Linked DNA regions of Granulicella sibirica. The protein of the gene in region 1 interacts with the protein of each later gene in a pairwise test. Links are inferred from orthologs where the notes say so. Each region holds a gene or a part of one and is shown on either strand. Other genes may lie near its edges.

Region 1 (15,813 bases):
GAAGCGCTATGCCCGAACCACGTCACCCGCAGTCCACTCGCCGGAAGCATGTCGTATGCCGAAGCATCCGTCCGAAACGGCCCCACTGGCTCTGCTGGAGTCTTCTGCTCCCGGTTCGCGTAGTACAGCGGAAGCAGCTTCACCATCAACCGAAACCCACCCAGTTGCGTCGGGACCGGATTTTCAAACTTCCGACCCACCTTCTTCGCTCGCTGCAAAAACCCCATGCCGTTCAGATGCCCTTCCCTCGCGAAAGCCTCAAAACTCCCCAATCACAAACCTGTCATCCTGAGCGAAGCGCAGCGAAGTCGAAGGACCTGCATCCGCTCTTGCCTCTCTGGTTGTCATTCCCGAAGGGAATCTGCGGCTGTCTTCCGTTACCCCGCCACCACCCGCAAATCCCCACCCGTCATCTGATCCGGCCTCTGCAACCCAAGCAGAGAGAGCATAGTCGGCGAAATATCCCGCAGACTCCCCCCATCCCGCACCGAAACCTTCCGCCCCTCATCCGTAACCAGCAAAAACGGCACCGGATTCGTCGTATGCGCCGTATGCGGCCCCCCGCTCACAGGATCGATCAGCATCTCCGCATTCCCATGATCCGCCGTCACCAGTAACGCCCCCCCATGCTGCTTCACCGCCTGATAGATCCGCCCCAACTGCGTATCGACAGTCTCAACCGCCTTTACCGTAGGCTCCATCATCCCCGAGTGCCCCACCATGTCCGCGTTGGCAAAGTTCACGATCACCACGTCGAACGCCGTATCGTTCACTGCCTTGATCACCGCATCCGCGATCCCAGCCGCCGACATCTCCGGAGCCAGGTCATACGTCGCCACCTTCTGTGACGGCACAAGCTCCCGATCCTCCCCCGCAAACGGCTTCTCGATCCCGCCGTTGAAGAAGTACGTCACGTGCGCGTATTTTTCCGTCTCCGCCACCCGCAGGTTCCGCAGATTCGCCTGCGCCATCAGGTTCGCCAGCAGGTTATCCATCGACTCCGCCGGAATCACCACCGGCAGCTTGAAGTTCTTGTCATACTGCGTCATGCAGACGTAATGCAGCCCCACCGGAACCGTGTTCAGCGGAATAGCCTCATCCAGTTCCGCCCCCTTCGGCAGCCCAAGCCCCTGGCTCCCCACCGGATCCGCGGTCAGCCCAGACCGCCGCGTCAACACCCGCGTCACCTGCCTTACCCGGTCAGCCCGGTAGTTGAAGCAGACAACAACATCCTCATTCTCGATCAGCCCAACCGGCTTCCCATCCCCGCCCACACATGTAAACGGAGGCACAAACTCATCCGTCACCCCGTTCGAATAACACTCCCGCACCCGCGCAATCGCATCCTGGTAAACCCCACCTTCCGGCTTACCCGTCACCATCGCATCGAACGCCTGCTTCTCCTTCTCCCACCGCAGGTCCCGATCCATCGCGAAGTACCGCCCCGAAGCCGAAGCCAGCCGCCCCGCCCCATACTCCGCAAACTTCTGCGTCAACTCCTCCAGATAACCCACCCCACTCGTGGGCATGGTGTCCCGCCCATCCATAAACGCATGGACGTAAACCTCGCTCAACTTGTGCTTCGCCGCCATCCGCAGCAGCGCATACAGATGCCTCTGGTGCGAATGCACGCCGCCATCCGACAGCAGCCCGATCAGGTGCAGCGCCCTGCCCTTTTGACCGGCAAGCTCATACGCCCGTACCAGCGTCGGATCGTCGAAGAACTCCCCCGTCATGATGGCCGTATCGATCCGCGTCATGTCCATGCGAACGATGCGTCCCGCCCCAAGGTTCAGGTGCCCCACCTCGGAGTTCCCCATCTGCCCATCCGGCAGGCCCACGAAGTGCTCACTCGCCCTGAGCAGCGTGTTCGGATAATCCCGCAGCAGCCCGTCGTACACCGGCTTCCGCGCCATTGCAATCGCATTCCCGTGCGTCTCCGCCCGGTACCCCCACCCATCCAGAATCGTCAGAACAATCGGCTTCTTCGGCATCATCATCCTTGCATCTTTCCAAGATGATTCTTGCACACGGAGCCCACCATTCCGGGGAAACGCCGCGCCAGGGCGATGCTCACAACGAGCTGTCCTCGCCCTCACGCGCCATGCATCTAGGCCGACATCACCACAACGACAGGGAGCCCGGTGTCGACCTGGTTCGCCGTAACATGCGTCTCCAGTTGCCGCCTCACAAACCCCGAGACCGTCTCGGCAATCCTCTCCGACAGCCCCGTCGTCTTCAACCGGCTCGCCGCGCCCAGGATCGTCAGAGCCTCCTTGAACTCCGCCTGCTCGAACGGAGGCCAGCCGCCAACATGCCGGAACGTGTGACCGTCGAAAACCCAGTACCCGGCATCGCTGCCAATGTTACCGATAATGATGAAACGTCCTTCATTCATAGCAAACCTCATTTCTTCTATCAGGTATCCGCCTTGGAGATCGGATACAGGATGGTGCTTGCCGCCTCCGATTCGTTGCGATCTCTCTGCCCAAAATTCCCTGGAATCAGAGATCCGCTGTCCATTCGCGGTCAGCCCATCTCACTTCCGGCCACCGTCGATCGCATCGATTGCGAAAACAAAGAAGAAACCAGGCACTCGCAACGGCGACGCACGTGCATCCGTACGTTATTGCTACGATCAGCGATTCCAGGGGCACCCACATGAAGAGCATCTTCCAGGACCTCCGCTTCTCCATCCGTCAGCTCCTCAAGAGCCCCGGCTTCGCCCTCACCGCCATCTTCTCCCTTGCGCTCGGCATCGGGGCCACGACCGCCGTCTTCTCGGTCGTCCACGCCATCCTCGTCGACCCCTACCCCTATGCCAAACCCGAGCGCATGGCCCACCTCCGCCTCGAGCAGAGCCCAACCGACAACCGCGGCGCCAACCTCTCCTTCCCGCAGTGGCAACAGCTCCGCAAATCCCCCGCCGTCGAAGACGCCTTCATCACCGACAACTGGAGTCTCACCGTCACCGGCCACGACCTCCCCGAAGACGTCAACGGCAGCTTCCTCTCCTCGAACGCCTTCAACTTCCTCGGCGTCCCCGCCCTCTACGGCCGAGGCCTTATCCCCGCCGACGCCATCGACGGCCAGGATCCACAGCCCGTCGTTGTCCTCGGTTACAAGTTCTGGCAGCGCCACTTCAACTCCGACCCTACCGTCGTCGGCCACACTCTTCAGCTCGTCCGCAAGAACTACACCATCGTCGGCGTCGCAAACCCGCGTTTCACCTGGGATGACGGCGACGTCTACCTTCCCCTCAAGATCACGCAGGACCAGGTCGCCGAGCATTACGTCGGCATCCGTCTCAAACCCGGCATCTCTCTGAAGGCCGGCACCGAGGCCATCGCTCCCCTCATCGAGCAGTTCCAGAAAGAAACCCCCAAGCACTTCCCCACCGGCGGCCATTACAAGTTCCGCCTCTACGGCCTCAACGAGGACACCGTCCAAAACCTCGGCGGAACCCTTTATCTCCTCTTCAGCGCCGTCGTGCTCCTCCTCGCCATCGGCTGTGGAAATGTCTCCATCCTCCTGCTCGCGCGCGGCGCCGGCCGCCGGCACGAACTTGCCCTGCGCGTCGCCATCGGAGCCACCCGTGGCCGGCTCATCCGCCAGATGCTCACCGAAGCGGTACTCCTCTCCGCCACCGGAGCCGCCCTCGGCATCCTCCTCGCCTACCGTTCGCTCGCCTTCATCATCAAGCAACTCCCCGAATACTCCTTCCCCCACGAAGCCGCCATCCGCCTCGACATCCCCGTCCTTGCCTTCAGCGTCGTCCTCGCTCTCCTCACCGGCGTGCTCTTCGGACTCTGGCCCGCCCTTCAGCTCTCTCGCCCCAACATCGGCGAGATCATCCAGTCCGGCTCTCGCAAGGTAGCCGGAAGCCTCTCCGGCAAAGCCACCAACAACGCCCTCATCGCCACCCAGATCGCGCTCACTCTTCTCTTGCTCGCGGGAGCCGGAGCCTCCATCCAGGGCTTCCTCAAGATCATGCACGCCCCACTCGGCTACGACCCGCACAACGTCATGTCCGTCGGCATCCCTGTCCACGAAAACACCTACCCCACCTGGGAAGCCCGCTCCACCTACTTCAACCAGCTCCAGAAGAAGATCTCCGAAGTCCCCGGCGTCACCATGACCGCCATCTCCACCAACGCCACCCCGCCCGCCAACGGCTGGGAGACGGCAGTCCAATTCCTCGGCAAGCCCACCAACGACGACCAGAAGGTCCGCATCAACTTCGTCAGCCCAAACTACTTCCCCGTCCTCGGCGTTCCCAGGCTCCAGGGCCGCATCTGGGACGAGACCGAAAACCTCCACGGTCTTCCCCTCGTCGTCATCAACGAGACCATGGCCAAGCTTTACTTCCCCAACGGCGACGCCGTCGGTCATGCCCTCAAGATTCCCGATCTCCACGACGCTCCACCCTACAACCTCGTCGCTCCCGGAGCCGAAGGATGGCTTCAGATCATCGGCATCGTCGCCGACAAGCGCGACGACGGCCTCCGCAAGCCCATCCTCCCCGAAGCCTTCATCCCGTACACCCTGTCCCTCCGCATGTGGACCCAGATCCTCGTCCGCTCCTCCGTCCCTCCCCTCACCCTCCTCCACGCCGTAGGTTCCCAGGTCATCTCCGTCGACCCCGACCAGCAGATCTCCGGCAACATCCAGGATCTGGAGCAGTGGATCACCGGCCAGCAGGAGTACCAGCAGGAGCACCTCGTCGCACTCCTCTTCGGAGCCTTCGCCCTCCTCGCCTTGATCCTTGCCGCGGTAGGCCTCTACTCCGTCGTCTCCTACACAGTCGCCCAGCGCACCAACGAGTTCGGCATCCGCCTGGCGCTCGGAGCCCAGCGCACCCACGTCCTGCAGATCGTCTTCGCCTCGACAACCGTCAGCGTAGGAACCGGCCTCGCCGCCGGAGTAGCCCTCACCCTCGCTCTCAACAAGCTCCTTTCCCACTGGGCCGAAGGCAGCTCCCACGACCCGCTGATCCTTCTCCTGGTCACAGTCGTCCTATGCACGGTAGCGGCGATCGCCTGCGCCCTCCCCGCAAGCCGTGCCTCCCTCATCGACCCCGTAGAGGCTCTCCGCCACTGACTTCGTCGCTCAGGCTCACTGCTTAGGCAGCGAAGTCGAAGGACCTGCATTTGCACTTGCCTTTGTTCTTGCACCTGCTTCTGCAGCTACTTACCGCCAACGGAAGTGCCAAAGCAAAAGGCCCGGCAAAAGCCGGGCCTTCCCCAACAAACAACCGCCGCTACCGCCCCGCGTTCAGCGCTTCCATCCCAAGAAACGAAGCCGCCCCACCCAGCTCTTCTTCGATCCGCAGCAACTGGTTGTACTTCGCAATCCGGTCCGTCCTGCTCGCCGACCCGGTCTTGATCTGCCCCGCGCCCGTTCCCACCGCGAGATCCGCGATGAACGTATCCTCCGTCTCGCCCGAACGGTGCGAGATGATCGACGTGTACCCATACCGCCGGGCGAGTTCAATCGCCTCGAGCGTCTCCGTCACGGTGCCAATCTGGTTCACCTTGATCAGGATCGAGTTCCCGACCTTGGCCTCGATGCCCTGCTGCAGCCGCTTCGTATTCGTCACGAAAAGATCGTCGCCCACAAGCTGCACGATGTCCCCGACATTCTCCGTCAGGATCTTCCATCCATCCCAGTCATCCTCGGCCAGTCCGTCCTCGATCGAAACGATCGGATACTTCCGAACCCAGTCTTCCCAGAATGCCGCCATCTCCGCCGAGCTCTTCTGCGACTTGTCCGACTTCTTGAACACGTACATCCCGGTCGACTTGTCGTAGAACTCGCTCGAAGCCGGATCCAGCGCAATCGAGATCTGCTCGCCCGGCGTGTACCCAGCCAGTTGAATCGCCTCGAGAATCAGGTCGATCGCTTCGGCATTCGACCCCAGCGACGGTGCAAACCCACCCTCATCGCCAACCGCCGTGTTGTACCCCTTCTTCTTCAGCACGCCCTTCAGCGTATGAAAGACCTCGGTGCCCCACCGCAGCGCATCCGAGAACGTCTCCGCGCCCACCGGCATCACCATGAACTCCTGGAAGTCCACGTTCGAATCCGCATGGCTGCCGCCATTCAGGATATTCATCATCGGCGTCGGCAGAATGCACGCATTCACGCCGCCGAGATAGCGGTACAGCGGCATCTTCAGAGCCGTAGCCGAAGCCCTCGCACACGCCATCGAGACCGCCAGGATCGCATTCGCGCCCAGCCGTCCCTTGTTCTCCGTGCCGTCGATCGAGATCATCGTCGCGTCGATCAGCCTCTGGTTCGCCGCGTCCATCCCTGCAAGCTCCGGCGCAATCGCCGTCTCGATGTTGTCTACCGCTTGCAGCACACCCTTGCCGAGGTAATGCTCTTTATCGCCATCCCGCAGCTCGACAGCCTCGTGCTCGCCGGTGGATGCACCGCTCGGAACCGCTGCCCGCCCCATCGCCCCCCCGGCGAGGGTGACGTCAGCTTCAACAGTGGGATTCCCGCGGGAGTCCAGAATTTCGCGTGCACGGATAGAGACGATCTCGGTCATGTTGCTCCTGTTTGAACTTGTGTTGGATCCTTCGTTGGGGCTAGCCTGCGAAGCGATAATCCGATGCGTCAGCCGCTCGTTAAGCTTCGGTCGCCGGTCGACGCGGATATCCCCGCGCGCGCTCCCGATTGTCTCCACGATCTCCATCGCTCCCCCACCTGCCAGGCTCTGCCTTGGGGCATTCTAGCAAAGCACCATCAACGCCGTTTCGTAACGGAAACCAGCCGCGGGAAATCTTTCGCGAATTTCCGGGCAAAAACGCTTGTCAAGGGCCAAATTGAGGCAAGTCGTTCAAAGCAAAAGGAAAAGTGAGTGTCCTTTTAGTTATGGTGAGCCTTCTACAATTTAAGAGAGTCATCAAAGTGAGAGGGAGTTTCGCTGGAAAGGCCGAGAAAGACTGCTAACCTCAACGCTTACTAATATTTAGCCGTAAGCCACGTGTTATGAATAACTTACAACGCAAAGCTCGGTGTAACCGACACAAACGAATAGACTTACGCCCGGGCTATGGGGAGGGGGGGTACCCCGGGTCGCGACATGCAGAACAAACCACAAGGTTACCCATGCGATTCCCGGATACCGATTCTCTCCCCAACCACAACTACGAAGCTCTACCCTCGGTCTAAGCTCTTGCGAGGTCCATTCATGAAGTTGATTGCCGTTGCCGCCGTCGTTGCCTGCTCCCTTCCCGCCGTCGCCCAGAGCGCGGCCGAGGACTCCCGCACCGGTGTCTCGAACCCGCCGCCCGTCGCCGCCGAGAACTCTCCCGCGCAGGCCTCCACCGACAACTCCTATCCCGACGGATACCGTCCCACACCGCCGCCCGCGTCCATGCCAACGACGGTCCGCCCCACAACCACCCCATCCGAAGGACGCCGCGCCCTGCGCCCCGACGTCGACGCGCAGATCGCCGAGCCCGATACAACGCCAGCACCGGTGCCTTCCAGCGCCTACGTCGCAAGCGGCAATCACCGTCCCTTGCCCTCCAAGGTAGACCCGGACGCCGGAATCGTGACGGAAGCTCCTCCATCTGGCCCGAACGAGTTTCCCGCCGGAACCCGCTTCAAAGCGCGCATGGAGCAGACGATCACCACCACGGATACACAACCCGGAACGATCTTCACCGCCGAACTCGTTGAGCCCATCCTCAAAGACGGTCGCATTCTCATCCCAAGCGGTACCACCCTCGAGGGCCGTGTCACCGAGATCCACGGAGGGAAGCGCATCCGCGGAACCGCCACGATCCACCTCGAGCCCCACAAGCTCACCCTGCCCGATGGCAGCCACTACCTCATCCACGCCCAGGTCATCGACACCGACCAGCACTTCGCCACGCGTATCGACAGTGAAGGCACCATCAGCCGCCGCGACCATATCAAGACCACCCTCGCCGTCCTCGGAGCCTCGACCGGCACCGCCGCAGTCGCCGGAGCCATGATCGGCGGAGGAGTTGGAGCCGTGGTTGGAGCGGGCATAGGAGCCGGAATCAGCACCGCCTGGTGGCTCAAGCAGGACCGCCAGACCACGCTCCCGAAGGATACTGGCGTCGTCTTCAGCCTCAATGAGCCGATCGCTGTCGGAACTGTCACCGCGAACTAAACAAGATTGCGCTGAGGACCAGTCGACAGTTCGACAGGTCCTTAGTCTTCCTCGGGATCCACGCTGGCGGGCAGGTTGCCTTCGCGGCGCATGCGGAGGTAGCCGCGGATGAAGGGTTCGAGGTCGCCGTCGAGTACCTTGTCCACGTCGCCTACTTCGACCCTCGTGCGAAGATCTTTCGCCATGCGGTAGGGCTGGAGAACATAGCTGCGGATCTGGGAGCCAAAGCCTATTTCCAGCTTCGAATCCTCGATCTTGCGGGTGGCCGCCTTCTTCTTGTCGAGTTCGTACTCGTAGAGCTTGGAACGCATCATCTTCATGGCGCGTTCCTTGTTCTTATGCTGCGAGCGCTCGTTCTGGCAGCCGGTGACGAGGCCAGTCGGGATGTGAGTGATGCGGACGGCCGAGTCCGTCGTGTTGACGTGCTGACCGCCCTTTCCACCTGAGCGGTAGGTGTCGATGCGTAGGTCTTCGACCTTGATGTCGATGACGATGGTGTCGTCGATTTCGGGCGAAACGAAGGCGCTGGCGAAGCTGGTGTGGCGGCGCTTGGCAGAGTCGAAGGGGGAGATGCGGACGAGGCGGTGGACGCCGGTTTCGCCTGAGAGCAGACCGTAGGCGAACTCGCCCGTGATGGAGAAGGTGGCGGACTTGATGCCGGCCTCGTCGCCATCCTGGATCTCGTTGATGTCGACCTTGAAGCCCTGGCGCTCGCCCCAGCGGATGTACATGCGCATGAGCATCTCGGCCCAGTCCTGGCTCTCGGTGCCGCCTGCGCCGGGGTGGACGGTGACGATGGCGTTCAGCGGGTCGGTCTCGCCGGAGAGCATGGTCTTGGATTCGAGCTTCTCGGAGAAGTCGACGAGGGCGGGGATCTCGCGGACGAGGTCGGGCTCGGTGTCTTCGCCTTCGCGGGCGAGTTCGAAGTAGGCTTCGATGTCGTCTGAGCGGCGGGCGAGTTCGGTGTCGTCGGCGAGGAGGGTCTCGAGGCGCTTGCGCTCGCGCATGAGCGGCTGCGAGCGTGTGGCGTCGGCCCAGACGGTGGGGTCGGCTATTTTTTCTTCAATGACGGCGAGGTCGCGGCGGAGTCGGGGAGCGTCAAAGATACTCCCGCAGTTCGCGGATTCTGTCGCGGACCGGGGAGTAGCGGTATTCGAGATCGTCGAGCATTTGGTTAGTTTACTTGAGGCTCGAAGGTGAAGGCGAGAGCGGCTAGCGTCACGAGGGCGCAGAGGTAGGCGAAGAGATCGCCGTGGCGGGTGTAGAAGGTGGTCCCCTGCTCGAAGGCGAAGGGCACATTGATGGAGGAGCGGATGTGGCGCGGGAGGGCGGCTACGACGTGGCCGGAGGGGTTGATGGTGCTTGTGATGCCGGTGTTGGTTGCGCGGAGGATCCAGCGGTGGTTCTCGATGGCGCGCATGCGGACCATGTTGAGGTGCTGCCAGGGAGCGCCGGAGTCGCCGTACCAGCCGTCGTCGGAGATGTTGACGAGGACTTCGGCGCCGTTGGCGACGAACTGGCGGACCTCGTTGCCGAAGATGGACTCGTAACAGATGAAGATGCCGAAGGCGTGGGTGCCGGATGACGTCGCCGCGCGGAAGACGGTGCGATCCGCGCCGCGGTCCATGTCGCCGACGCCTGCCGTGAGCTTGCGGGCGAAGAAGAAGAGGTTCTTGAAGGGGATGTACTCGCCGAAGGGGACGAGGTGGATCTTGTCGTAGCGGCCGGCCTGGGTGCCGTTGGGGGTGATGAGGGCGGCGGAATCGTAGACGTGGCCGCCGCGCTCGGTGGTGGGGTCGGGGACGACACCTAACGCTCCGAGGACGAGCGGTGCGGAGGTGGCGCGGGCGAGGTTGGAGGTGGCGGCCCGGAAGGTGGGGTCGTCGGTGCGGAAGCCGGCGGGGGATTCGGGCCAGACGATGAGGTCGGCGGGCTGGTAGCCGGGTGGGCCTTCGACGTAGGGGAACTCGGTGATGCGGACGAGGCTGGTAGAGGGGAGGCCGGGGATTCCGTTGAGTTCGGTGTGGACGGGGTTGCGACTGAGGTTGGAGAACGAGGCGAGAAGTTCTTCGCGGGTCTCCTGCGGGCCGGTGTTGGCGGCGCCGACCTCGAGATTCTCCTGAACGAGGGTGGCAGAGGCGGAGGCGGGGGCATTCTGGACGGGCGGGATGAGCCGGAGGAAGTAGACGTAGAGGACGGCGAAGACAATTCCGGACGCTGTCAGGGTGGGACGGAGGTATGGGCGATGGCGCAGGCGGATGCGTACGAGCCATAGGGCGTTCACCGACGCGATGAGGAAGGAGAGGCCGTAGGCTCCGGTGAACGGGACGAGGCGGGTGAGGAGCGGGTTGTCGACCTGGGTGATGCCGAGCAGGTCCCAGGGGAAGCCGGTGATGCGGGCGCGGGCGAGTTCGACGGCAACCCAGAGGAATGGCGAGAGGAGGAGCGCGTTCTGGCGGCCGAAACGGATGCGGACGGCGGCGAGGAGAGCTCCGAAGAGCGCGTGGTAGAGGCCAAGGTAGAGGCAGAAGAGGGCGAGGATGCCACCGGCGACGGGTTGCGGGAGCCCGCCGTAGAGGTTCATCGTCTGGAAGATCCAGTAGCAGTTGCCGAGATAGAAGACGAAGCCGCAGAGGTAGCCGAGGAAGGCTGCGTGGAGAGGATTGACCGGGCGGCCGGAGTCTTCGGTCGAAAGCGACGAGTAGATCAGGGGGACGAGCGCAAACCAGCAGAACGCGGTCCGCCAGAGAGGAACGGGACCGGCGATGGGGAATGGGAGAACCTGTAGAACGCCCGAAACGGCTGCAAGTGCCCAGAGACGGGCAGGGAGGGATCTCATCGGGACGAGTCTACCATCCGGATTTCTAAGGTTCTGCCCCGGAAAATCAAAGGTTCTCTAGCACGGGATTGTTCTCGGAGTTACACTGAAACGGTGATTGATTCTATAGCACGCGTGCTTTCTATCCTATTGACACCGCTTTTCTTTATAGGACTGGGTGGCTCGCTCGTTGTTGTTGCTATCACGATTGTCAGCGATCTACACGAGGTTCTTTCGGAAGACGAGGCAATATCCTCTCCTGAGAAGGTTGTCAGTGCAAAGTGAAGTGCAGGTGGAACCTTCCACCGAGCCGGCAGCTTTTATCTCTCTTATCCCCCACTCTTTCAATTCCCGTTGTTGTACTTTGTGGATGCTGCTGAAGCGTCCGGACACCCATGGCCTCTAGGAAACAGACCTTCGTAGCCCCCTTACCCGACCAAAGCACACGGGTTCGTCTTGTCGTTGCATCTTCGGTGATGTTGACGTTCATCTCTTTCTGGCGAGCGGCTGCGATCGTGTTGAACGATCTTGGCTCGTCAGCTTTCTACGCGGGTGGGCTGGCGGAAGAAGCGGTGGGTAAGTCCGCTCCCTGGTTCATCCTGGGCGTGATGTTCTTTTCCTACGCAGTGCGTGCGGTATATGTCGAGAGCTGCTCGATGTTTACGCGCGGTGGCGTGTACCGCATTGTGAAGGAAGCGCTGGGTGGGACGTTTGCGAAGGTAAGTGTTTCGGCACTCATGTTCGACTATGTGCTGACAGGACCTATCTCGGGAGTTTCGGCGGGGCACTACATTATTGGCGCGCTGAACGAGCTAACTACTTTTTATGCACATAAATATCACCTGGGTTACGGTCTACAACTTCCGGAGGATAGCGCGTCTGCCGCTCTTGCGGTAGCTATTACCGTCTACTTCTGGTGGCAGAACATCAAGGGCATCGAGGAGTCTAGCGAGAAGGCACTTACCATCATGAAGATCACGACCGTGATGGTGGTGATCCTGCTTGGTTGGGGTATCTATACTGTGCTCCATCGCGGCGCGGCGCTTCCTCCACTGCCGACAGCGGGTAACCTGCACTTCAGCGATGGAGCGCTTGGATTTCTAAGGGGTACGAGCTTTGCGAAGAAGCTGGGGCTGTTCGGTGTGCTGATGGCCTTCGGGCACTCGGTGCTTGCGATGAGCGGCGAAGAGTCGCTGGCGCAGGTAAATCGCGAGATCGAGCACCCGAAGCTTAAGAACCTGAAGCGGGCCGCGATCGTGATTGCGATCTATAGCTTCCTGTTCACGGGCGTTTGCTCGCTGCTGGCTGTGATGATCATTCCGGATAGCGTGCGGGTTCCGTTGTATCGGGATAACCTGATCGCCGGCATGGCGATGTATATGGTCGGGCCGGAGGCTCTACGGATTACGTTTCGTGCGTTCGTGGTTGTTGTTGGGTTCCTGATCCTTGGCGGCGCGGTCAATACCGCGATCGTTGGTTCGACCGGCGTACTGATGCGCGTCGCTGAAGATGGCGTGCTGACGGAGTGGTTTCGCAAGCCGCAGAAGAAGTTCGGCACGAGTTATCGCATCGTCAACCTTGTCGCCATCATGCAGCTTGTGGTCATTGTGCTGACGCATGGCAACGTGGTGATGATTGGTGAGGCGTACGCGTTTGGTGTGATCTGGAGCTTCACGTTCAATGCACTGGCCATGCTTGTGCTGCGTTGGAAGTACAAGGGCGAGCGCGCCGCGAAGGTTCCTTTGAACCTGCGCATCGGCAAGACAGAGATTCCTCTTGGACTAATCTTCGTGTTTCTAGTGCTGTTTACGACCGCCGTCGTGAATCTGCTGACGAAGTCTGTCGCCACGGTGAGTGGCATTATCTTTGCGGCTTCCTTCTTCCTGATCTTCTCGCTGTCGGAGCGGGATAATAAGCGCCGGCACGATTTGACGAAGCGGCAGATGAAGGAGCACTTCCAACTGGAGCATCAGGACAAGGTTGGGCGCGAGTCACTTGCAATCCGGCCGGGCGGGGTTGTCGTCACGATGCGTGATTCGGCCGCGCCATTCGCGCTGAAATGGGCTCTCTCGAACACGGATACGGAGGAGCAGGACCTTGTTGTGCTGGCCGCGCGCATGATGGCGCCCGGTGGTCCGGAGTACGTGGATGCGTGTGACCAGTTATTCAGCGAGCACGAGCAGATGTTGTTCACCAAGGCAGTTTCCGTTGCGGAGAGCTTTGGAAAGCATGTTTCGCTTTTGGTTGTACCGGCGGGCGATATCTTTGCGGCGTTAGTGCAAACAGCTAACTCGCTCGAAGCGGCGGCGGTTGTCTCCGGTCTTTCGACGAAATTGACCGCGCAGGAGCAGGCGTATCACGTGGGACAGGCCTGGGAAGCGCTTCCGGAGCCGAAGCGGCAGTTCACGTTCTACGTGGTGAAACCGGATGGCGAGGCATTAAGTTTCCATATTGGGCCACATGCTCCAACGATTAATGCCAGTGAAGTGGAGCTCGTGCACCGCCTCTGGTTAAATATGCGTCGGGCCCCCAACATGCATCATCTTCACCACAGCGATATTGTGACCTACGCCCTGACCCGAATGGCGAGCGAGTTCGCTCGCGACCGGCAGGGAACGCTGGAGGGGTTACAGCAATCTATCGACGAAAGGCTTGTTCCACGCGGGCTTGGCGGTACACGCTATGACCGGCAGGAGGAAGGCGGACCAGGGTATTCGTTGCGTCAGCCCAAGCAGGATGCAAATTCAGGGAATATTGCGAGAACCGCCGCAGAAATAACAGAGGTTACTTCCGCTGGGTGAGTCTGGTGAAAGAGTTATCCATTGGGCGCAACCAATATTCGAACAATTTCCTTGATTATTTGCTTTCGAGATAATGCTTCTGTATCGTCTGAAACTGTTCGTGCCCGTCGCCAAGGCTCGATTTGATCTACACGACTTAGAGATTATTGAATGAAAGTTGGAGAATTCTTATGGAAGTAAGCCGAATCATCGCTGAAATCGACCTTCAGATTGCGAAGCTGCAACAGGCACGTCAACTTCTTTCGGGGACTGGAACGGGCAAGCCCGGACGTGGCCGTCCAAAGGGTAGCAAGAATGCTGTTCCTGCTCTTCCAGCCGTTGATACTACCCCGCGGAAGCGCAAGTTGAGCCCTGAAGGGCGCAAGCGCATCGCGGATGCTATGAAGAAGCGTTGGGCAGAGCGTCGTAAGCAGAGCTAACTGTAGCTGAAAAGTTTTTCCCATCTTTCCCGCAGCCCCGACGTCAAGAGGGCCTCCCCAGGGATAAGAGAAGCGGCGAGCGAATCTGACTATGTATTGAGACACAGGCTCCCGCCGCTTTGATCGGCCTTCCGTCCCCCTGCCAGCTAGCGTGTAACGATTACTTCCTGAAGGCTATCTTTCGCGAGAAAGAATCGATAGCTTGCGTAGGCATGGAAGAGTTGTTCGATCTGGCGGTTTTGGAACTTCCCCGTAATGGGGTAGTTTCCTGTCTTCTGCATGTCGACGTGGCTCTCCGGAGTCAGGTGATAGCGGACGAACGAAGTGTCGACTGCGTTCTTTGTGTGGAAAAACGCGAGTAATTTGCCGCCTGGCGAGAGTACTTCGAAGAGACGGTCGATTACCGGAGCGACAAGTTCGGGTGGGAGATAGTCGGCCGTATCCCAGAAGGTAATGACGTCGAAGTTGCGTCCTCCGAAATCCAGGTTCTGCTTGATGAAGGACTGCGTGTCGAAATGGGTGGCCCCGGGAGCGGAGTCCGGGGCGGCGTCCTCATTTGCGATGCGCCACTCCGGACGCGCCGCATCTTCGACAAAGTTCGCCATGTAGACGCTGTGGCCGAGGCCGGTCAGAAAGTTGATGTTATTCGGCGAAGTCGCTCCGACATCGAGGATGCGGAGCGACTCGGTGGTTTGCAGATACTTGAGAAGTTCGACCCAGCCGCTCGAATGCCGCGGGGTGCGAACATCGCTGGTCTTCTGAGACGAAGAACCTTTGAAGAGACTGCGCATTGCGCCGGCTCCTTTTCGTCTAGGAGGAGACGGGCCGGGCTACCGGCGTGACAGTGGAAGCGCCCGTCAATTCGACGCGGCCACGGAGCGAGGCACTCTCTTCGATGGAGAGCCTGCCTGCCTGGATATCTCCTGTAACACTTGCCGATTGCCGTAGTTCCAGCCGTCCGGTGGCCTTGACGTTGCCTTCGATGGTGCCGAAGACGATGACGTCCTGCACATTGATATCGGCATGGATGCGGGCGTTCGGACCGACGGTAAGGCGGCTGTCCGTCAGCGTGATGGTTCCTTCGATTTCCCCGTCCATGAACAGGTCCTCGCTCCCGGAGAGCTCTCCCCGGATGATGACGGACTTTCCAATGACGGTGGAACCTTCTGCTGGCTTCATGCTTGCTTCTCCTGGGGATAACCGGCGGGGAATTTTCCCGCCTTGCCCGAACTATACTCAAGCGCGATGCCGCGAAGCAAACCGGGAAACCCACACCCTCCATGCAACGTCCAACATGTGATCATAGAGGCGGTGGATGCCGATAGCGGTGCTGCGTTCCCCGGGGCCCCACGACGGTCCGGGATCTCTCGGGTGGATGGGAAGCGATGAAAGCTGGCTATAAGCCGATGGCGTGCATGGATGGAACGACCCAGCGAAGCGCCTGGAACGGCAGGGGCACTCGCACCTTGTGTCTGGCGTTCGCCATTGCTTCCCTGCCCTGCGTGGAGGCGCATGGCTTTGGGCAACATCCCGCGTCTCCTCCGGTTCCACAGATGGCTTCGCAGCCAAAGTCGACAACAGGGCCGCTCGCTATTCCAGCGCGCGATTGGGCGGTTGACTCCT
Region 2 (15,664 bases), on another replicon or contig:
TTCGGAAACTGCGTGACGAGGCTGTGCAGGCGCGGCTGGACGAGGGCCGAGTGGAGATAGACGACGTGCGGCATCACGGTCGCGCCGAGCATGGCGACGGCGAGGTAGATGCTCTGGTGGAAGCTGGCGGAGGAGGCGGTGTCGAGGCTGGGGATGAGGACGTGGAAGGCGACGGCGTGCCAGTCGGGGTGGACGAGAAAGACCTCGAAGCCGTAGCAGAGGCCGATGATGCCGACGAACGCCATGATGCCTGCCTCAAGCCAGCGGAATCCGGCGAGGTCGAGCGCGAGGATGGCGAAGACGAGGACAGAGGTGATGAGACCGGCGATGAAGAGTGTTTCGGTGCGGCCGAGGCCGTGGGCCAGGAGCGGGGGGCCAAAGAGGAGATAGAAGCCGAGCGCGGCTCCGAGGAACTCGGCGAGGTCGGTGGCGATGGCGGCGATTTCGGCGGCGAGCCAGAGGCTGATGACGGTTGTGCGGGAGAAGTGCTTGCGACAGTTCTGCGGGAGGGTAAGGCCGGTGACGATGCCGAGCTTGGCCGAGAGGTACTGGATGAGGATGGCCATGGCATTTGACCAGAGAAGCACCCAGAGAAGGCGATAGCCGAAGCGAGAGCCGCCTTCGATGTTGGTGGCGAAGTTGCCGGGGTCGATGTAGGCGACGGAGGCGACGAAGGCGGGGCCGAAGTAGCTCCAGAGCTCTGTGCGGCGAAAGCGAAAGTAGGGACGCTTTGGGCTGGCGGGTTCTCCAGCAGCGGCCGCTGTGGCCGGTGAGGTTGAGAGAGGCTCGGGAGTATAGGGAGGGTGAGCGGACTCCATCTTATTTGAGTATAGGAGCTTAGCTGGGGCGGGAGGTTACGGAGCAGCTTCCGGCGGCGGTTTTCGTTCGAGATGCTGATGCATGAGGCTGAGGGCTTCGGTATAGGTTGCCGGATCGTCGCCGAAGGATGGGAGCCAGTGGAAGGCAGGTTCCTTGCGGAACCAGGTGGCCTGGCGCTTGGCGTAGTTGCGATGGCCCTGCTGGGCCAGGGCAATCGCCTCGGGTGGGGTGAGCTTTCCTTCCAGGACGGCGGTGGCTTCAGCGTATCCGAGGCTGGTGAAGGGGCGCTGTGGGCCGTATTTGCCGATCAGATTGCGCGTTTCCTCGATGAGGCCGCCTTCGTTTTCGGACGAGAACATGCGAGCGGCGCGTTGGTTGATGCGGGCGTAGAGCGCCGGGCGCGGGGGCTGGAGGCCGAGGCGGAGAATACGGTAGCCGGTGAGGGCGTCACGGCCTTTTTGCCACTGCTCGGTGAGGGGTTGGCGGGCGGCAAGAGAGACTTCGATGGCGCGGACGAGTTTGGGCAGATCGTTCGGGTGGATGAGGGCGGCGGCGGCGGGGTCGAGGCGGGTGAGGACGCGGTGAAGGTGCGGTGAGGTGCGGGTGCGGAGGCGTTCGCGGAGGGCGGGTTGCTGTGGCGGCGCAGGGAAGAGGCCGTCGAGCAGGGCGCGGAGGTAGAGGCCGGTTCCTCCGGCGATGATGGGGAGGCGATTGCGGGAACGAATGGCTTCGAGGGCCTCACGGGCGTGGCGGGCGAAGTCTCCGGCGGTGAAGGGCTCAGTCGGGGGGACTACGTCGATGAGGTGGTGGGGGATGCGGGCGCGGTCGGCGCGGGAGGGCTTTGCGGTGCCGATCTCCATATCGCGGTAGACGGCGACCGAGTCGCAGGAGATGATCTCGGCGTCGAAGTGCTCGGCGAGGCGAAGGGCGAGGCCGGACTTGCCGCTTGCGGTCGGGCCGGCGAGGACGATGAGTGGGAGTTCTGGCTCTACCAAAGCCGCCACCAGCCCAGGGTGAAAACGCGGGGGACGCCTGCGCGCAGGATGCTCGCGACGAGGATCACGAAGGCGAGGACGAGAAGACCGCGAACCTGGCGCCGGCGCTCTGCCGCGAGGGCCAGGTGACGAGTCTTCAAAGGGTCGCGCTTTTTGGACGGCAGAGGCATCGGGCTCTGGGAGTGCGGGGGGAGAGCCCAGTTTACTCGGACGTCTTATTGACGAGGTAGTGGATGCGGAGTTCCAGGTTCGGGCCTTTGAAATCGGCAGGGAGCGGCGGGAACTGGCCAACGCCGGTGATCGAGCCCCAGGCAGCGCGGTTGAGGGCATCGTCGTGGGTGGAACCCTCGAGGCGCATGCCGCCGATGCGGCCGTCGGGGAGGATGGAGAAGCGTATCTGCGTGACGCCGGCTTTGTTGAGCGGCGGGCGGGCTTCCTCGGGGATGAGCGGGAGCCAGGTGTTCTTGATCTCGCGGAGGATGCGGGTGAGGTACGGGCCGAAGTCGACGCCTTCGGTGTCGGAGAGGACATCCACACCGGTGTTCAGACCGCCATGCGAGCCCTGCGACGAGTGGTCGTAGTCGGCTCCGCTGCCTCCGCCCTGGAGACCGCTGCGGGCCGCCTGCTGGACGGCGTTTCCGGCGCTCTGGCTGTTGTTGAAGTTCGGCTTGATGTTGGGTCGCGGGGCGTCAACCATGGCCGTCTGGGGGCTCTGGGCAGGGTGCTGCGGCAGTGGCGTGGGAGCGGGTTGCTGCTGGGCCTGCTGAGGCGCGGGCTGTTGCTGGGGTTGCGGGGCGGCAGGAAGAGGTGAAGTCGTCGGAGCCGCCGGGCCGCGCATGCTCTTGAGCTGCTGCAGGGTCTTCTTATCGAGGGTTGGCTTGACCGTCTGGGCGGTGTGGGCTTTCTCGGCGATCTTGTCGGTCGGCTTGTGCTGGAGCTGCCTTGCGACATCAGGGGGCATGTCGAGGTAGGTCAGCTCTTTCTGCTGCTCGCGCAGGGCATCACCGGGGTTGATGACTCGCGGCTGGTGGAACAGGACCTGCGGGCCGTAGAAGAGGAACCAGGCCACGGCGATGTAGACGAAGAGCGAGATGTAGATCGACTCGCGAAAGCGCGATTTTGCGCGTTCGTCGTCAAGCGCGTCGATGAGGTGGATGATCTCGTGCTCTTCAAGTTCTCCGTAGCGGCCAGTACGAACCTTGACAGGACCTTTGGAGGAGTCAGCGAGGTCTTCGCCCTCGGGGGAGCGGTCGGGCGGAGCCGGGTTGGGCGGTGTCTCGAGCGTAGGCATCTGCGTCAGGGTGTGACGTTCTCCGGAGCGTAAAGGTCTCCGTCCGGGGGTGGGGCTAGTAGTTTCTGATGCCGAAAAGCTCTTGTGCTTCGCAGGCCTTCAAGACTCAGACCCGTCTTCAGGGAGAAAAGTTACGGCTGCCTATAATTTTCTCATCTTTTCCCCTCCTGCCGCATCGCGATCTGGTGTCGCTGGAAGTACGTTCGACGACCGGTAGGATGAAGGTATGGAGATCAAACGGATTGGCTCGCAACCCTCGGGCAAAGGCCCGGCAGACTGGTTTACCGGGACTGTACGGATAGACCCGCTGTTTCAGGCCCCCGACCCGGCGCTCGTGGCTGGGGCAAGCGTGACGTTCGAGCCCGGAGCGCGCACGGCGTGGCATACCCATCCTCTTGGGCAGACGCTGATCGTGACCGCGGGCTGCGGATGGGCGCAGCGGGAGGGTGGGCCGGTCGAGGAGATTCATCCCGGGGATGTTGTCTGGTTTTCGCCGGGCGAGAAGCACTGGCATGGGGCTTCGCCGACGACTGGTATGACGCATATTGCGATTCAGGAGAGGCTGGACGGCAAGGTTGTCGACTGGTTGGAGCACGTGACCGACGAGCAGTACAAGCGCTGAGTCTCGTACACTAGCGCGTGATGATGAGTCCGCGAAGCTTTCGAGAGGATACCCGCGCGGTTGTGCTGACGATCAGCGATGGCTGCACGGCCGGGACGCAGGTGGACCGCTCCGGGCCGGTGGTGACCGAGATGCTTCGCGGCGCGGGGGTGCGGGATCTTGCCGCTGAGATCCTTCCGGACGACCTGGAGCTGATTGCGGCGGCGTTGCGCCTGCACGCGGCGAGCGTGGATCTGATCGTTACGACCGGCGGGACGGGAATCGCGCCACGGGATGTGACGCCGGAGGCGACCCGGATGGTCTGCGACCGGATTATCGAGGGTTTCGCCGAGAGGATGCGCGCGGTGAGCTTCGCCGAGACGCCGATGGCTCCGCTGAGCCGCTCGGTATGCGGGACCATTGCGCGGCCTGGCGGAAATATCGAGGGCAGCACGATCGTCGTCAACCTGCCGGGCAGCCCGGCGGGGGCGAGGACCTGCCTGGGCGCGGTTCTTGGGCTTCTGCCGCATGCGCTCGACCTTCTGGCGGGCCGGACTGTTCATGGTCCTGCGACGGCTGACAGGGTAAACTCAGAGGAACCCCTGTGATCCTCTCTACACTTTTGTCTCCCGCCAGTCTGTTTCACAAATTCAACCTTGCTCTCCTGGCCTTCCTGAAGCCGTTTGGTGTTTGGGGCCTGGGCGGCCTGGCGCTGCTGGATTCGTCGTCGATTCCGATGCCAATCGATGCACTGGTGATCGATTACGTCGTGCAGGATCATGCGCGATTCGTCCTCTACTGCCTGATGGCGGCGCTTGGGTCGGCGGTAGGCAGCATGGTGCCGTATTACCTTGGGCGGGCCGGCGGAGAGCTGATTCTCCTGAAGCGGATCAATCGGACGCGCTATGAGAAGCTACGCGACCGCTTCGAGAAGCAAGAGTTCCTGGCGATCATGGTGCCGGCGATGATGCCTCCGCCGATGCCGGTGAAGCTGTTCGAAATTGCTGCGGGTGTCTTCGAGATGAAGCCGCTGACATATTTTCTGGCCATCCTGATCGGCAAGTTCCTGCGGTTCCTGGTGGAGACGCTCATTACGGTCATTTACGGGCGGACGCTGTTGGCGACGGTGATGCAAACGTTCCGGCAGCACTCCGGCATCATGATCGCCGTGGTGGGCGTCGTCGTGATTCTGCTCGCGCTGTTCGTCGTGCGGCGGCTGTTCGACCGGCGGCGCGGGACGAAGTTCCCGATGGAAGAAGCCGAAGACTCCTTGAGCGCGCCAGGGGAGGAGTAGTCTTCTTGAGGCTCGACACAGGAGGGGTTCGCTGATGGCTGGATGTGGTCCGCAGAGGTTTACCGGGGTGGGACCGGCGGAGCTGGCGTGTTTGAAGGCGAAGGGTGCGTCGGCGGGTGTGCCGATCTCGGGCAATGATGGGCAGGCGACGACGATGGGCGTCACCGTGCGGTGGCACTATGACGAGGCGGCTGAGGTACTCGCGCTGGAGTGTACGGACGCCCCGTTCTTCGTGCCGTGCAGCACGATCACGGACAGGATCAAGCAGCTTGTCGATGGCTGCATGACGCAAAGCGGCTAGCGCTCGGCCTTGCCGTTCATTTCCATGCTGACGATGTGCCGGTCGGAGTCGAGGGTGACGGTTCCGGTCAGGGGCGGCTTGCTTCGACCCTTCATGAAGGGGACGTCATAGAAGAAGCGCAGATCGCGGAAGGTCACCGTGGAGAGCGCGGCGGGGTCGTAAGGGCCGGTGATGGAGGTGGTCTCGGTGACGAGGGGAAACTGCGACCAGTCGAGGTAGGCCTCGCCGAGGGGGCTGCGCTTCGCGGCCAGGGTGGCGAGGGTCGTGGGGGAGCGGTAGAAGAGGTCGTTTGACGTCGGGTTGGGGAGCGTGCCCTGGAGGGTGTCGGCTTCGGCGATCTGGTAGAAGCCGCGGGTTTCGACGGTGATGTGCCAGCGGTAGGGGTTGATGGGGTAGGGGCTGGCGTTGATACGGAGTATTTCGGCGGCGGGGGCTCCGGGTGGCAGAGCGGCGGAGAGGTCGAGCGATGCGGCGAGGGTAATGGCCTTCTGCTGCTCGGTGTAGCGCCATGTCCATAGGCCGAGCATGACCAACAAAGCCATGATGGCCAGGCCGCTGCCTCGGAAGGGCTTTCGAGTGGCTCCGACCTCTGAGCCGATGAGGCCGAAGAGGGACGGCAGGACGAGGGCTCCGAGGAGCGCGACGAAGAGAACTGGCTCAAAGATGAAGACGATGGATCCGGCATACCAGCGCGGGTTGAAGGGGAAGAAGGGGCGGAGGCCGTAGTTGTTGGTGAAGTCGAGAAGCAGGTGGCTGAGGAGAGCGAGGAGGGTTAAGAGATAGAGGACTCCCCAGCGGATGGGAGCGGCGGTCTCGACCGTTTTCGGCGCGGCTCGGCGGGTGCGGATGCGGTGGACGGTCCAGATGGCTCCGACGAGGAGGGCGGCTTCGAAGGGGATGCCGAGGAAGGTGTGGGTGATGCCGCGGTGGTGCTGGAAGGAGGCGATGGGGCCGACGGCGGACCAGAGGGTGTCGATATCGGGGAACTCGGCCGCGATGGTCATGGCGAGGGTGGCGTACGCGGCTTTGCGGTTGAGGCCGGCCCGCGAGAGGCAGGCTCCGGTCAGCATGTGAGTGACGGGTTCCATGGGGTCCAGAGTACAAGAGCCAGCGGCTCCTATAATTTCCCTTGGTTGCGGGAGTGGGCTGGGGGAGTTGCGGATGGCGGAGAGTGGATTGACGGTCGAACAGCAGGCGGAGGCGATGCGCGAGGAGATTCGCCATCACGAGTACCTGTACTACGTGATGGACGCGCCCGAACTGACGGATGCGCAGTACGACGTGAAGATGAACGCGCTGAAGGCGCTCGAGAAGGAGCATCCGGAGCTGGTGACGCCGGACTCGCCAACGCAGAGGGTGGGCGGCAAGCCGAAGGATGGGTTCGTCAAGACGCCGCACTCGCGGGCGATGCTGTCGCTCGACAATGCGTATGACGAGGAGGATCTGCGGGCATGGGATACGCGTTTGCGGGAGGCTCTGCCGAGCTCGGAGACGGTACGGTATGTGTGCGAGGTGAAGCTGGACGGGCTTTCGCTCGCGCTTCACTATGCTCCGAAAGGCGGGGCAGGGGAGACGACGGCGCATCTGGTGCGCGGGATCACGCGTGGGGATGGGTCGATCGGCGAGGATGTGAGCTCGAATGTGCGGACGATCCGGTCGGTGCCTTTGAGCGTGTCGGCGGCGAAGCTGAAGAAGGCCGGGCTGCCCGCGACCTTCGAGGTGCGGGGCGAGGTGGTGCTTCCGCACGATGCATTCAAGAAAATGAACGAGGAGCGCGAGGCGGCGGGTATGGCTCCGGCGGCGAATCCGAGGAACGCGGCGGCAGGAACGATCCGGACGCTCGAGCCGAACATCGTGGCGCAGCGGCGGCTCGAGTTTTATGCGTACTTCCTCCTGCATGGCATGGGAGACAAGGCCGGGGAGATGTTGCTGCCGACCCAGACGGAGGGGTTGGAGGCGCTGCGGGCGGCGGGCTTCCGGGTGAATCCGAACGTTGCGACCGTGTCGACGGTGGATGAGATTCTGGCCTTCATCGCGAAGATCGATGGGATGCGCGACTCGCTGACTTACGAGATCGACGGTGTCGTGATCAAGTGCGATAGCGTGGCGCAGCAGAAGAGGCTTGGCTTTACCGGCAAGGCTCCGCGCTGGGCGATCGCGTACAAGTTCGCGGCGCGGGCGGGAGTGACGAAGCTCGATGGAGTGCAGTTCCAGGTGGGCAGGACGGGCAAGGTGACGCCGGTGGCGGTGCTTGCGGCGGTGTCGATCGGCGGGACGACGGTGACGCGGGCCACGCTGCATAATGCAGACGAGATCGCGCGGCTCGGGGTGAGGATCGGTGATTATGTCCAGGTGGAGCGCGGCGGGGATGTGATCCCGAAGATCATCCAGGTGGTCGAGGATGAGAAGCATTTGAGGGGCTCGGGGGAGATTCTGTTTCCGGAGGCGTGCCCGCGGTGCGGGCAGCCGTTGATCAAGGCCGAAGGCGAGGTGGACTGGCGCTGCCTGAACATCCAGTGTCCGGCGCGTGTGTCGGAGGAGCTTCTGCACTGGGCGGCGCGGAAGGTGATGAACATCGAGGGCCTTGGGGATGCGATGGTCGTCCAACTCCTCGCGCCGAGGGATGCGAATGGCGCGGCGATCGTCCCAAAGGAAGAGGCATTGGAGGTGCTTGGGGAGGATGCGGTCGAGGCGTCCGTCGTCGCCGAACAGAAGGAAGGCACACTTCCGCCGCTGATCTGCGGGATCGGGGACCTGTACACGCTGAAGAAGAGCGATCTCGTGGCGCTGGAGCGGGTGGGGGAGAAGTCGGCGCAGGCGTTGCTGGACGAGATCGAGCGGTCGAAGTCGGCCTCGCTGGCGCGTGTGTTGTTCGGGCTGGGCATGCGCTTTGTGGGGGAAAGGACGGCTGCCCTGCTGGCGGGGCAGTTCGGGTCGATGGACGCGGTGATGGCGGCGACCGCGGAGGAGCTTGAGGCGGTGAACGAAGTAGGGCCGCGGGTGGCGGAGTCGATCGTGGAGTTCTTCTCGATCGAGAAGAATCGCGTGCTGGTGGGGCGGTTGAAGGAGCTTGGCTTCACCATGCAGGCCGAAAAGAAGGTGACGACGACCACGCTTGGTGGGCTGACGTTCGTGCTGACCGGGACGCTTCCGACGCTGACGCGCGATGCGGCCAAGGAGATGATTGAAGGCGCGGGCGGGCGGGTTTCGGGCTCGGTGAGCAAGAAGACCGACTACGTGGTCGCGGGCGAAGAGGCGGGTTCAAAGCTTGAGAAGGCGGAGTCGCTGGGGGTGAAGGTGCTGGATGAAGCGGGGCTGCTGGCGCTGGTCGAGAGTGGCGGGACGGAAGCATAGGGGTGATTCGCCATGACTCGTACGACTCAGCTAAGCTGACCTTCGCGTATCGTCGCGAAGGAAAGAGGTCTATCGTGTTCAAGAAAATCTCCCGCAGGATGTTTGCGCAGACGCTCGGCGCGTCTGCCGCCGCACTCTCCCTGCCTTCCGCAGCCTCTGCGCTTGCCCCGTCTGCTCCCGCGGGCGATGCGCCGAATGGCAGGCACTTTCCCGAGGGCTTTCTCTGGGGTTCGGCAACAGCCTCGTACCAGGTGGAGGGCGCGGTGCATGAGGGCGGACGCGGTGCGACGGTGTGGGACACGTTCTCGCACACGCCGGGGAAGGTCCATAACGGCGATACGGGCGACGTCGCCGACGACTTCTACCACCGGTACAAGCAAGACATTCAGCTCATGAAGGAGATGGGGCTGAAGGCCTGCCGCTTCTCCGTAGCGTGGTCGCGGATCTTTCCGACCGGCACAGGTTCGCCGAACGCAGCCGGGGTGGATTTTTACAACCGACTGGTCGATACACTCCTGGCCGCTGGGGTTCAGCCATACTGCACGCTGTACCACTGGGATCTGCCGCAGACGCTGGAGGACAAGGGCGGGTGGGAAAACCGGGATACCGCGAAGGCGTTCGCCGACTATGCAGCCTACACCGCAGGGAAGCTGTCGGATCGGGTGCGCCACTTCATGACGATGAACGAGATGCGTAGCTTCGTCGAGATTGGCTATGGCAGCGGCACGCATGCTCCGGGAAAGAAGCTCGCTCCGGGGCCGCTGGCGCAGTTGACGCACAACGTGGTGCTTGCGCATGGCATGAGCGTGCAATCGATCCGGGCGTCGACGAAGGCAGGGACGAGGGTTGGAATCGCGGACAATGCGACGGCCACGACCCCGATCATCGAGAACGAGGAGCATATTGCGGCCGCGCGGAAAGCGATGCGCGAGGAGAACGCAATGTTCCTCTCGGTCATCCTGGACGGCAAGTATTCGGAGCACTATCTGAAGCGTCTTGGAGCGGATGCCCCGAAGTTCACGGCGGAGGAATTGAAGACGATCTCGAGCCCGATGGACTTCGTCGGGATCAATATCTACACGCCACTGTTTGTGCGGGCGGACCGTTCGGAGAAGGGCTATGCGGTGGTGCCCTGGACGAGCACGTATCCGACGATGGCAAGCCCATGGCTGAAGATCGGGCCGGAGGCACTGTACTGGGGGCCGAAGCTGCTGGCGGATGTGTGGGGTGTCAAGGAGATCTACATCACCGAGAACGGAGCTTCGTCCGCGGATGTGCTCGCTCCCGATGGGGAGATCTACGACACGGATCGCACGATGTACCTGCGGAACTACCTGATGCACCTGCAGCGGGGGATCACGGATGGCGTGCCGGTGAAGGGATACTTCCTGTGGAGTCTGCTGGACAACTTCGAGTGGGCGGATGGCTACGAGAAGCGGTTCGGGATCACCTACGTCGACTTCAAGACACAGAAGCGCACGCCGAAGCTGAGCGCGAAGTTCTACGAGGAAGTGATCCGGCAGAATAGAGTCGTTTAGCTTTCAGCCGATCCTAGGCCTGCTGCATCTAGATACGTACGGGGTGGCGATGCCGGCACGAGTACGTGTGTTTATGAACGAGCGATCCGGCGGGTGCGCGGGCCGGCGCGGTGAGGTCGAGGCGGCGTTCCGGGAGAGCGGGCTGAGGTGCGAGGTCACGAGCCTGCGTCCGCGCATGGACGTGGCAAAGCTTGTGCGGGAGGCCGCGCGGCGGCCGGAGACGCTCGTCGTCGCGGCGGGTGGAGACGGCACCATCAGCGCCGTTGCTTCGGCTATGGCAGGGTCGGGGGCTCCGATGGGCGTGCTCGCTATGGGAACGCTGAATCATTTCGCCAAGGACCTTGGTCTGCCCGCAGCGCTAATGGACGAGGCGAAGGTGATCGCCGAGGGTGAGGCGCGCTCCGTTGATCTTGGCGAGGTCAACGGGCGTTTCTTCGTCAACAACTCAAGCGTCGGCTTCTATCCGGGCATGGTGCTGCACCGCGAGCGGCTGAAGAAGGTTGGCTGGAACAAGTGGCTGTCTCTTCTTGTGGCGTCGGCACGGGCGTTCGTGCGCTTCAAGCACATCTCCGTGTGCGTGTCGGTGCCGGGCGAAGAACGCATGATGCGGATGACGCCGTTCGTCTTTGTGGGCAACAACGAGTACTGCATGGAAGGCAGCGAAGCGGGGACACGGAAGAAGCTCGATGCGGGCAAGCTGTACCTCTACATGGCTCCGGGTGCGACGCGGCGAAGCCTCCTGCGGCTGACGTTTGCCGCGTTGATGCGGCGGGTTCATGAGGTGCAGCAGGATCCGCACTTCGAATCGTACTGCGTGGAGGAGTTTACCGTCGACCTTCGGCGGCGCGTCTCGCATGTGTCGCTTGATGGCGAGATCGTCCGGTTGAAGGGGCCTCTGCAGTACCGCATACGGCCCGGCGCGCTGAAGGTGATGGCACCTGTCCCCGTTGTGTCACCGGTTGTGGAGGAGTTATCCGCGTGACGCTCCTGGCCCATATCTCGGACATTCACTTTGGGCACGAGGACGCGTTGATTGTCGAAGGGCTGCTTGAGTCTTTGCGGAAGACGAAGCCGGATGTGATCGTCGTCTCGGGAGACCTGACGCAGCGAGCGAAGAAGGCGCAGTTTCGCAAGGCGAGGGCTTTCCTGCGCGAGATGCCGAAGGTGCCGCACCTCGTGGTGCCGGGAAACCACGACGTCTCGGCAACGAACCTCCTCGAGCGGCTGACGCGGCCGCTGAAGCGCTACCAGAGGTTCATCACCGAGGACCTTTCGCCGTACCTCGACATGGGCGATGTGGCGATTGCGGGGATCAACACTGTGCGCCTGCTCAACCGCAAGGATGGCCGCATCAACCAGGGCCAGGTGAAGACCGCATGCGAACAGCTCGGGCGCGCAAAGGAGAACGCCGTGCGCGTTGTGGTGACGCACCATCCGATGGACCTGCCCATGGAGGATCTCAAGCATCCCCTCGTCTCGCGGTCGAAGATGGCCATGGAGGCTTTCTCGAAGTGCGGAGTCGACCTGTTTCTTTCCGGCCATCTGCATACCGGGCAATCGCTCGTGACGACCACGCGCTACAAGGAAAACGTGAGCTATAGCGCGGTCGTGGCGCAGGCGGGAACGGCTGTCTCGACGCGCACGCGGGGTGAGGCGAACGGCTGGAACCTGATCGAACTCAGTGGTCGGGCGGACGGCGCGGAGATGGCGATCCAGGAGATGGTTTGGGAGGGGAAGAGCTTCGGTAAGGGGCAGATTTCGCGTTTCCGATGCGGATCCGGAGGCTGGCTGGAAGCGTAAAAAAGGGATGCAGCGTTGGCCGCATCCCTTCTTGCTGAACAGCGTTCTTTCTAGAGCGGATCCAACTTCTTGAGACCCTTCTTCTTCTTGTGCTTACTCGAAGACTCCTCGCTCTTGTCGAACTCAGGCTTCGTCTTCTTGCCGTTAGCCGCCGGAGTCTGCGCGGGTGGCGCCGTTCCGGGCTTGATGTCGTTGACGGCATCAGGAGCCATGCCAGCCTTCTCGACCGCAGGCAGAGGCGTGTTGTTCGTCGGACCCGCGATCGGCAGGCCACCGGTCGCCGCGGTGCCTGCGGGCGCGCCGGAGCGCGGAATATCGGCGGGGCTACCGAGCGGGGCCGCGTTGCTGCCCGGACTGACGACTTCGGCTCCGACAGAGGTCGTTGGGGCAGTCGAATTTGTGGGTGAGCCGGTCATCACGGTCGTGCTGCCACCCGCGGCATCGGCGGCAGGAACGTCCGTCAGGGCAAGTGGAGCGGCCGGGGTTGCCGGAGCGGCTGCTGTCTCGGGCGCGTTGGCTGGTGCGTTCGGGTCAGCCGCTGTCGCGGTAACCGCCGGCCTGGCTGCGTTCGGGTTCATCGAGGTGTTGAAATCCTCGATGATCTCCTTGCGGACGGCCGGCGCGAGCGTCGGAGCCGGATCGGTGAGCAAAGGCTCGCCGACACGCGCGGTCTGGACGACGTCCGGTGTGTGGAAGACGAGCAGACGGGCGCGGCCCACCAGGCTGTACTGGCCACGGCTGTTCTCAAGCTCGGTGCTCTTGGCGATCTGCTCCGGAGTCGGCGTTGGAATGGGCAGGTTCATCGCGGCGAGGCGGTCCTTCGCATCCTCGACGTGAGCCGAAGCAGAGTGCTCGAGGACGACCTTGCGGTAGGCGTCGGCGGCGCGGCCATCGTACGTCTTCTCGAGCGCGGCCTTGGCCGACTCGCTCAGCTTGATGCTGCGCACGTAGCGGGCTTCCGCTTCCCAGGCATCGCCGAGCGCCACAAGCAGGTCGTCGGTGTGGCTGAACTGCGGATAGGTGTCGGCGACCGTCTGGTAACGGGCGATGGTCGCGGGCCAGTTTTCACGCGTCGCGTAGAACGCGGCGATGCTTGCCTCGCGCGTGGCAAGAACTTCCTGCACCTCGCGCAGACGCTGCTTGGCATCGGGCACAAGCTTCGACTCCGGAAACTGCTGCAGCATCAGGCGATACTCTTCCTCGGCGTGGGTGGCCTTCGCGTAGTCGCGATCGGGCTTGTCCATCTGGCGAAAGTAGATGTCGCCGACGCGCATCTGGGCCTCGGCGGCCTCGGGCGCGTTGGGAAAGAAGGTGATGAAGTCCTTGTACTCCTGCTCGGCCTGGGTGAGCGCGGCGCTTCCACCCTCGCGGTACCAGCTATCGGCGATGGCGAGCTTGGCGCGCATCTGGTACTGCGAATCCTGGTAGGTGTTCAGGAGCGTCTGGAGATCGAGGCGGGCAACGTCGTAACGTCCGCGCTTGATGGCGGCCTGTGCCTTGTCGTAAAGCTGCTTATCGGGCAGCTTGGCGTCGACGCCGGCGAGCGGGTCAGTCTTCTTGAGCTTGCGGTTGGCGGCGCGGGTGTCCTTGGACTGGATCACCTTCTCCGACTTGTCTTTCTTCTCTTTCGACTTATCCTTCTTGATCTTGTCGAGTGGCGTGGAGACGACTGGAGGTGGGGTCTTGTTCTCCTGTTGCTCGGTCTGCGTCTCTGGCTGCGCGTCCGCGGCGGGAGCTGTGCCGGTGCTCAACGTGCCGGTAGCAGTCGCCTGCGCCCATGTCGTGCCGGAGGCCAGACCGCCCGCCATCCATCCGGCCATGATGATTCCGGCCGAAAGACCGGCCCGTATCGTCGGAAAAAACACTCGCTTCGCCATCAATTGTTGAACCTCGAACCCTTGTAACCTGCCGACGGGCATCCCGTCGTCCTGCCCGCCCGGCGCACCGCTGCCCGGCGTCCTTCTATTCTAAGCCCTGTTCGGGCTCTCAGGCCTCTTCTGCCGCGGCCCGGGCAACCCGCAGAAAGTCTTCCGCGTTCGCCTCTGTCTTACCCGGCTGGAAGATGGCGGAGCCGGCGACGAGCATCTCCGCTCCTGCTTCGACCACGCTCGCCACCGTATCGTGAGCAACGCCGCCGTCGACTTCGATACGAAAGTTGAGCCCCATCTCGTCGCGGATGGTCGCCAGCTGGCGAATCCGCTCGATCGAACGCGGCAGAAACTTCTGTCCACCGAAGCCCGGGTTTACGCTCATGACGAGCACATAGTGAACCATCGGAAGGACTTCGATGATCGCCTCGACAGGTGTCGCCGGACAGATGACCACGCCGGGAAGCATCTTGTGATCGGCGATGTGCTGCAAGGTGCGGTTCAGGTGGCGGCACACCTCCTGATGGACGCTGATCATGTCCGCACCCGCCTCGGCGAAGGCCGGGATGAACTGGTCGGGATCCTCGATCATGAGGTGGCAGTCGAGCGGAAGCTTCGTAACCGGGCGAAGCGCCTTCACCATCGGCGGCCCAAAGGTGATGTTCGGGACGAAGTGGCCGTCCATCACATCCACGTGGACGATGGTTCCACCGCCGCGCTCGGCCAGGGCGACTTCGTCGGCCAGGTGCGCGAAATCAGACGCCAGAATCGAAAAGGCGAGCTCTACCAAGAGATCCTCCGCAGATCACAAAATGACAAACCGAGTCTACCAGTCTGCTCGCACGGAAGATTGTCAGTGCTTGACTCGGTAGAAGACCTGCACAAGGCCGGTTGAAAAATGGTCGCAGTGGTCGAGCTCGAGCTCGGTTTCAGGGTACGGTTCGGGAAAGAGCGGAACACCGGAGCCGAGCAGACGGGGATGGATGGTGAGGACGATCTCGTCGAGCAGATGGTGCTGAAGGAACTCACGCAGGAGCTCGCCTCCGCCAACCAGCCAGATGTCTTTGCCGGGACGGCTACGGAGTTCGGCGAGCCACTCGACGGGGTCGCCGGAGAGGAAGGTGAAGGCGCCATGTTGGCCCGGCTGCTGGCTGCGCGAGAGCACGTAGTGCTTGATGCCCGGGAAGAAAGTCTGGCCCGGTGACATTTGCTGCATGGTGTCGTACGTCTTGCGGCCCATGATGGCCGTGTCGACGCTAGCGAAGAAGCGCGACATGCCGTAGTCCTGATCCATGAAGAGCCAGTCGACTGAGCCGTCGGCGCGGGAAATGAAGCCGTCGAGGCTGTTCGCACCGAAGTATTTGACGCTGCGCATGCGGGAAACTATACGACGCCTTATGTTGGCGGGAAAGCTGGCGAACCTCAGGCGTACTGGCTCCGGTCGGCGGACGCTCAGGAGTTGCTGGCGGGTTCCATGCTGACAGCAGCCTTGCGGCCCCGGGTCTTCTTGCGTGCGATCAGCGGGACGATGCGCTCGACGCCTTCTCGTCCTTCGTGCAGAATCTTGACCTTCGCGGCGGGGGCCTGATCGCGTTGCGTCTCGGCGAGGACGCCGGGTTCGCCAAGCACCATGCGGGCGGCACCGCGCAGGATGCGGCGGATGGGCCATGTGCCGTCGGTGTTCGGGAAAAAGATTTCGCCACTTCGCTGTTTCTCCGGCCGGTAGTACCAGCGACGCAGGAGTGAAAGATGATCGCTCACCATGGCGAGATCATTCTCTACGCCGGCTTCGGCTTCGAGAGC

What was found.
Region 2: the proteins of eno (region 1) and rpe interact in binary tests that used the Escherichia coli proteins (3 or more experiments, as listed by UniProt). The link is inferred for Granulicella sibirica from one-to-one orthologs.

The regions. Positions count from the first base shown.
Region 1 is NZ_RDSM01000002.1:238,484-254,296, reverse strand. What follows is about bases 4,408-7,405. They hold eno (phosphopyruvate hydratase), read right to left. Parts: upstream 6,554-7,405; coding sequence 5,261-6,553; downstream 4,408-5,260. Other genes in these bases: GRAN_RS11930 (hypothetical protein), read left to right, coding at 7,199-7,405; GRAN_RS11940 (ABC transporter permease), read left to right, coding at 4,408-5,100. Also shown: GRAN_RS11955 (MBL fold metallo-hydrolase), read right to left, coding at 1-227; gpmI (2,3-bisphosphoglycerate-independent phosphoglycerate mutase), read right to left, coding at 378-1,997; GRAN_RS11945 (hypothetical protein), read right to left, coding at 2,111-2,398; more of GRAN_RS11940, read left to right, coding at 2,662-4,407; more of GRAN_RS11930, read left to right, coding at 7,406-8,152; lnt (apolipoprotein N-acyltransferase), read right to left, coding at 9,327-10,991; GRAN_RS11915 (APC family permease), read left to right, coding at 11,366-13,771; GRAN_RS11910 (hypothetical protein), read left to right, coding at 13,942-14,190; GRAN_RS11905 (class I SAM-dependent methyltransferase), read right to left, coding at 14,337-14,981; GRAN_RS11900 (bactofilin family protein), read right to left, coding at 15,001-15,369; GRAN_RS11895 (hypothetical protein), read left to right, coding at 15,576-15,813. UniProt on the Escherichia coli protein: Catalyzes the reversible conversion of 2-phosphoglycerate (2-PG) into phosphoenolpyruvate (PEP). It is essential for the degradation of carbohydrates via glycolysis.
Region 2 is NZ_RDSM01000001.1:2,412,197-2,427,860, forward strand. The notes cover bases 12,816-15,664. They hold rpe (ribulose-phosphate 3-epimerase), read right to left. Parts: upstream 14,652-15,664; coding sequence 13,980-14,651; downstream 12,816-13,979. Other genes in these bases: GRAN_RS10070 (outer membrane protein assembly factor BamD), read right to left, coding at 12,816-13,912; GRAN_RS10080 (dihydrofolate reductase family protein), read right to left, coding at 14,715-15,236; GRAN_RS10085 (excinuclease ABC subunit UvrC), read right to left, coding at 15,314-15,664. Also shown: GRAN_RS10010 (Nramp family divalent metal transporter), read right to left, coding at 1-818; tRNA (adenosine(37)-N6)-dimethylallyltransferase MiaA, read right to left, coding at 855-1,814; GRAN_RS25475 (hypothetical protein), read right to left, coding at 1,808-1,954; GRAN_RS10020 (TonB C-terminal domain-containing protein), read right to left, coding at 2,017-3,105; GRAN_RS10025 ((R)-mandelonitrile lyase), read left to right, coding at 3,332-3,727; GRAN_RS10030 (MogA/MoaB family molybdenum cofactor biosynthesis protein), read left to right, coding at 3,748-4,314; GRAN_RS10035 (YqaA family protein), read left to right, coding at 4,311-5,000; GRAN_RS10040 (hypothetical protein), read left to right, coding at 5,035-5,301; GRAN_RS10045 (metal-dependent hydrolase), read right to left, coding at 5,298-6,389; NAD-dependent DNA ligase LigA, read left to right, coding at 6,463-8,655; GRAN_RS10055 (GH1 family beta-glucosidase), read left to right, coding at 8,730-10,193; GRAN_RS10060 (diacylglycerol kinase family protein), read left to right, coding at 10,243-11,175; GRAN_RS10065 (metallophosphoesterase family protein), read left to right, coding at 11,172-11,993; more of GRAN_RS10070, read right to left, coding at 12,044-12,815. UniProt on the Escherichia coli protein: Catalyzes the reversible epimerization of D-ribulose 5-phosphate to D-xylulose 5-phosphate.